2 regions of the Achromobacter deleyi genome follow, and region 2 is predicted to be linked to the other one. Evidence: riboswitches for the same ligand, from Rfam matches in the RefSeq annotation. Region 2 holds a riboswitch; the other holds the start of a gene.
The links. A riboswitch is a leader RNA that binds a small molecule or an ion and turns the genes downstream of it on or off. The one in region 2 is predicted to bind glycine.
Positions count from the first base shown of each region.

Region 1: another riboswitch for glycine. It lies ahead of I6I07_RS18230 (D-amino acid dehydrogenase); the one in region 2 lies ahead of gcvT (glycine cleavage system aminomethyltransferase GcvT).

Region 1 covers NZ_CP065997.1:4,013,316-4,016,518, reverse strand. The annotation lists gene I6I07_RS18240 (3-hydroxybutyryl-CoA dehydrogenase) at 1-144, shown strand, start outside; gene ampC (class C beta-lactamase) at 167-1,423, opposite strand; glycine riboswitch at 1,577-1,668, shown strand; glycine riboswitch at 1,670-1,756, shown strand; gene I6I07_RS18230 (D-amino acid dehydrogenase) at 1,801-3,030, shown strand.
Region 2 covers NZ_CP065997.1:2,425,155-2,428,357, forward strand. The annotation lists gene I6I07_RS10935 (superoxide dismutase) at 1-600, shown strand, start outside; gene I6I07_RS10940 (ZIP family metal transporter) at 629-1,522, shown strand; glycine riboswitch at 1,615-1,707, shown strand; glycine riboswitch at 1,741-1,863, shown strand; gene gcvT (glycine cleavage system aminomethyltransferase GcvT) at 1,947-3,047, shown strand; gene gcvH (glycine cleavage system protein GcvH) at 3,145-3,203, shown strand, end outside.

The DNA of each region.
Region 1 (3,203 bases), 1.6 Mb from region 2:
TACGACTATGCCGGCGTGGACGTGGAGGCGTACAAGCTGCGGCGGCTGGGCGAGCTGTGCGCGCGGCTGGAGATCATGGGGTTGCTGCCGAAGTTCGATGGCGCCAGGACGGCCGGCGAAGCAGCCGCAACCGTCGGATCATGAAGGCCGGCGGCGGGCGCGGCCTTTACGGCGCCAGCGCCTTGAGCAGGCGCAACGCCAGCCGCACCCGCGCCTCGTTGGGATAGTTGCGGTTGGCCAGGATCACGATGCCGAGCTTGCGCGACGGCACGAACGCCACGTAGGCGCCGAAGCCATTGGTGGCGCCGGTCTTGTTGATCCACACCGCCTGCTGCGGCGCCAGCGGCGGTTGCAGCGCCTGGACCGGCAGGGTTTCGAACGAAACCTTGGCGGAATTGCCGTGCACCAGATCGTCCACCGACACCGGATAGCGGTACTGCTCCCAGATCAGGTCCTGCGTGATCGCGCCCAGCTGGTAATAGCCGGTGTGGGTCTCGGCGATGGCGCGCTGCAGCGTGGCATCGACCGGCGCGGTGCCCAGGTTGATCTCGACGAAGCGCAGCATGTCGCGGGCGCTGGACTTCACGCCGTAGGCCTCGTCGGCCAGCACGCCCGGATTCACGCGCACCGGCGCGTCCTGCTTGTCGTAGCCCTGGGCGTAGTCGGGCATCTTGCGCGGCGGCACTTCCAGGTAGGTGTCGCGCAGGCCCAGCTTGGGAAGCAGCCGCTGCTCCATCGCCACCACGTAGGGCTCGCCCAGCGCGCGCGCCGCCACCACGCCCAGCATGCCGATGCCGGGATTGGCGTAGGTGCGCCGCGTGCCGGGCGCGTATTGCGGCGTCCAGGCCTTCAGGTAGTCCATCAGCTGCGCCATGGTCTGCACCGCGTCCGGCACCTGCAAGGGGAAACCGCCGGCGGTGTGCGTGGCCAGGTTCACCAGCGTCAGCTTGGCGAATTCGCTGCCTTGCAGCTCGGGCACCCACTTGGCCGGGCTGTCGGCCAGCGACAGGCGCCCCGTGGCCTGCGCGTAGGCGGCCAGCGTGACGGTGAAGGTCTTGCTGATCGAGCCCAGCTCGAACAGCGTGTCGCTGGAGACCGCGCGGCGCGGCGCGCGCGAGGCGTCGCCGTAGTTGAAGAAGCGCTGCTCGCCGTCGCGGCTGACGCCGATGGCCATGCCGGCGATGCCGTACTGGCGCATGACGTCGGCCACCGCGGCGTCGACGGCGGCCGTGGCGCGATCGGCCTTGGCGGGTGCGGCAGCCGGCGCCGTGGATGACCTGGCGGCGGGCGCCTGTGCGCCGGCGGCCGGGGAGGCGGCCGGCGTCGCGGCCGGACCGGCCGAGGCGGCGCCGGCCAGCATCAGGCTCAGGGCCAGGGTCAGGGCCAACGCAGGGGTCGTGGACCGCGGGGAAACACGAGGCATTGCCGGAGCGCGCATGCGAGATCGTCCTATCGTTTTCTTGGCCGGCGCGTGCCGGCGGGTCGGCGCCCAGTGTAGAGCCAATCCCGCGCCACCCTGGTATTAACCCTGAGTGCCGCGCGCGACGAATTTTGGCTATTCTCGGTTTCGTCGATTCAAAACCCCGCAGAAGAGTCCCGTCCCCCGTGGCGGGCGCCGACGGAGCAACCGCCCCGGAAACTCTCAGGCAACAGGACTGCGCGGTCTAGACAATCTGGAGAGAGGCGCCTGGCGCCCACCGAAGGGGAACCCGCGCCACCGCGCGCGGGTGAAGCTCTCAGGTACAGAGACAGATGGGGTGCCGCGGCCGTTGGGTCGTGGCCATGCCATCTGGAGCCATCATGCCCCGCATCGCCATCATCGGCGCCGGTATCACCGGCGTCACGTCCGCCTACGCCTTGAGCAAACTGGGCTACGACGTCACCGTCTACGACCGCCAACGCTATCCCGCCATGGAGACCTCCTACGCCAACGGCGGCCAGCTGTCCGCCAGCAACGCCGAAGTCTGGAACAGCGCCGCCACCGTCATGAAGGGCCTGCGCTGGCTCGGCCGCCACAACGCGCCGCTGCTGCTCAACCCGCGGCCGAGCTGGCACAAGTATTCGTGGCTGGCCCAGTTCATGGGGCAGATCCGCAACTACCGCCAGAACACCATCGCCACCACCCGCATGGCGATCGAGGCGCGCGAGCACCTGTACGCCATGGCGGTCGAGGAAGGCATCGACTTCGACCTGCAACGCCGCGGCATCCTGCACATCTATCACGACGCCGCCAGCTTCGAGACCGCGCGCCGCGCCAACGCGCTGCTGCGCGAGGGCGGGCTGGAGCGGCACGCCGTCACGCCGGAGGAAATCCGCGGCATCGAACCGACGCTGAGCACGCCCTGCCACGGCGGCTTCTACACGCCGTCCGACGCCACCGGCGACATCCACAAATTCACCAGCGGCCTGGCGCAGGCGTGCCTGCGGCGCGGCGTGCGTTTCGAACAGGATGCCGACATCCGCGCCATCAGCCGCGACGGCCTGCCCTACGTGCTGGACGTGGCGCGCGAGGACGGCGCGCGGCGCGAACAGCACGAGGCCGACGCCATCGTGGTCTGCGCCGGCGCCGCCAGCCGCCAGTTCGCGCGGCAACTGGGCGACCGCCTGAACATCTACCCGGTCAAGGGCTATTCGATCAGCGTGCACCTGGACGACGCCGCGAGCCAGGCGGCCGCGCCCACCGTGAGCCTGCTGGACGAGGCCGCCAAGATCGTCACCAGCCGCCTGGGCGAGCGCTTCCGCGTGGCCGGCACCGCCGAGTTCAACGGCTTCAACCTGGACATCCGCGCCGAACGCATCCAGCCCCTGGTGGACTGGACCCGCCGCCATTTCCCCGGCGTGCGCACCGCGCGCGTGGTGCCGTGGTGCGGCCTGCGGCCGATGATGCCCGACATGATGCCGCGCGTCGGCCCGGGCAAGCGACCGGGCGTCTTCTACAACACCGGCCACGGACACCTGGGCTGGACGCTGTCGGCGGCGACGGCGCAGATGCTGGCGGCGAGCGTCAGGGAGGCGGTGGCGCTGCCTTGATGTCAGACTGAAGGCTACCTGCAGGCGCTTGGAACGGTCATGAGGCCGTTGTAAGCTCGCGGCTGCCAATGACAAGGCGATGGGCAGCCCCAAACTCGCCCGTCGCATCTTGTCCGCCTGCGATTCACGGACAACTGCCCCCAAGACCTCAACGCAGCGTCACGATAATGCCT
Region 2 (3,203 bases):
CCGCCCCTGCCTTACGCCTACGACGCGCTCGAACCCAACATCGACGCGCTGACGATGGAAATCCACCACAGCAAGCACCACCAGACCTACGTCAACAACCTGAACGCCGCGCTGGACGGCGCCGGCATCGCCACCGACGAGCCGGTCGACGCCCTGGTGGCGCGCATTGACCAACTGCCCGAGGCCATCCGCGGCGCGGTGCGCAACAACGGTGGCGGCCACGCCAACCACAGCCTGTTCTGGTCGGTGATGTCGCCGCAGGGCGGCGGCGAGCCCGATGGCGCGCTGGCCCGCGCCATCGACGCCGAACTGGGCGGCCACGCGGCCTTCCGCGAAGCCTTCACCAAGGCGGCGCTGACGCGCTTCGGCAGCGGCTGGGCCTGGCTCAGCGTGACGCCGGCCGGCAAGCTGGTGGTGGAAAGCAGCGCCAACCAGGACAGCCCGCTGATGCAGGGCAATACGCCGATCCTGGGGCTGGATGTGTGGGAACACGCCTATTATCTGAAGTACCAGAACCGCCGGCCGGAATACATCGGCGCCTTCTACAACGTGATCGACTGGTCCGAGGTGGCGCGCCGTTACGCCGCCGCCGTGGGCTGATTCCGGGTTGCGCGGAGGCCAGCAGTCCATGAACACCTTCAGCCGTCATCGCATCCGGCCCGCGGCCACCAGCGTCAGCGTGTGGACGCTGGCGGTGCTGGTCGCCTGCCTGGGCCTGCACCAGGCGTGGGTCTATTTCGATGCCAATGCGCCGCACGTGGCCGACGCGCTGCTGGGCGGCATGGTGGCGGCCGGCGCCACCGCGGCCGGCACGCTGCCGGTGCTGTTCGCGCGCACCATCCCGCAGAAGATGCAGGACAGCATGTTCGGCTTCGGCGCCGGCGTGATGCTGGCGGCCAGCGCCTTTTCGCTGGTGGCGCCGGGCATCACGGCGGCCGAGGCCCAGGGCGCCGGCCCTTGGGGCGCGGGCCTGACGGTGGGCGCCGCCATCCTGCTGGGCGCGGCGGTGCTGCTGCTGATGGACCGGCTGTTGCCGCACGAACATTTCATCAAGGGCCGCGAGGGCATCGAGGCGCACCGCCTGCGCCGCACCTGGCTGTTCGTCTTCGCGATCACGCTGCACAACCTGCCCGAGGGCCTGGCCATCGGCGTGGGCTACGCCGGCAACGATCCGGTGCGCGGCACGGCGTTGGCCACCGGCATCGCCATCCAGGACATTCCCGAAGGGCTGGTGGTGGCGGTGGCCCTGATCGCCGCCGGCTACAAGCGCGCGTTCGCGGTGGCGCTGGGCATGCTGTCGGGCCTGGTCGAGCCGGTCGGCGCGGTGCTGGGCGCGGCGGTGGTGGGCTGGTCGGCGGCGCTGCTGCCGTGGGGGCTGGGCTTCGCCGCCGGGGCGATGCTGTTCGTGATCAGCCACGAGATCATCCCCGAATCGCACCGCAAGGGGCACGAGGTCTACGCCACCTGCGGGCTGATGCTGGGCTTCGTGCTGATGATGCTGCTGGACACCGCGCTGGGCTGAGCGGCCGCCTCGCGGGGGCCGGCCCGCGGCCTCGGATCGAGGCCGCGGATCAACAACGGAACTGCGTTTCGCGGTATGCTTTCGGCGCTGTCACGCATGTTGCGGGAGAGAGCGGCCGTCCGCGGCCGCCGCCGAAGGCGCAATTCGCCCAGAATCGCTCAGGTATCCCATACCGCGCATGTTTGCCCTGTCCCGGTTTTTACCGCGCGGACGCGGCAAAGCAGCACTCTGGAGAGACCTGGCGCCGCTGCCCAAATAGGGACATAGCGCGCAGCCCAGGCGCCGAAGGTGCAAACCCGCCACGCGGGGCAACTCTCAGGCAAAAGGACAGAGGGGCGGAAAATTCAGCCGTTGCGCGGGCGTTTCCTGTCCGCCGGCGGCATTCCGTAACCCTGGCCCCGCTGCCGCTCCGGAGTACCCGCGCATGTCCGCAACCCTCAAACGCACCCCGCTGGCCGACGAACACATCGCCTCCGGCGCCCGCATGGTCGATTTCGGCGGCTGGGACATGCCCCTGGCCTACGGCTCGCAACTGGAAGAGCACCACGCGGTGCGCCAGGACGCCGGCATGTTCGACGTGTCGCACATGCTCAACGCCGACGTCACCGGCCCCGACGCCTTCGCCTTCCTGCAGCGCCTGGTGGCCAACGACGTAGCCAAGCTGACCGTGCCCGGCAAGGCGCTCTACACCTGCATGCTGAACCCGCAGGGCGGCGTCATCGACGACCTGATCGTCTACTTCTTCGCCGCCGATGAATGGCGCGTGGTGGTCAACGCCGGCACGGCCGACAAGGACATGGCCTGGATGCAGCGCGTCAGGCAGGCCGGCAAGTTCGACGTCACCATCACGCCGCGCCGCGACTTGGCCATGATCGCCGTGCAGGGCCCCAACGCCCGCGCCAAGGTCTGGGCCGCGCGTCCGGCCTGGCAGGCCGCCAGCGAGCCGCTGACCCCGTTCGTGGCCGCCCGCGTCGGCGACGACACCCTGGTGGCGCGCACCGGCTACACCGGCGAAGACGGTTTCGAGATCGTGCTGCCCGCCACCGAGGCGGTGCAACTGTGGCGCGACCTGGCGGCCCAGGGCGTGCGCCCGGCGGGCCTGGGCGCGCGCGACACGCTGCGCCTGGAAGCCGGCATGAACCTGTACGGCCAGGACATGGACGAACTGACCCAGCCCGGCGAAGCCGCGCTGACCTGGACGGTGTCCCTGAAAAACCCCGAGCGCCGTTTCATCGGCCGCGACGCGCTGGAGCAGTTCGCCACGCCCGCCGCCTTCATCGGCCTGAAACTGCAGGAGCGCGGCGTGATGCGCGCCCACATGGCGGTGCGCACCCCGCACGGCGTGGGCGAGCTCACCAGCGGCACCATGTCGCCGACCCTGGGCGTCTCGATCGGCTTCGCGCGCCTGCCGCAAGGCGTGGCCGCGGGCGACACGGTCGAGGTCGACATCCGCGGCAAGTGGGTGCCCGCGCTGGTCTGCAAACTGCCGTTTGTCCGTAACGGCAAAGCCGTCGAACACTCGTAAACTCGAAGCTTCGCGGCGCTGGCCGGCCCCTTGGGGCAGGGCCGGCGGCGCGAGGCGCGCAACACCATTTCCTTATCCGAATCCCCCAGGAGTTCCCATGAGTCTGCCCACCGATCGCAAGTACACCGAGTCCCATGAATGGGTCAAAGCCGAAGG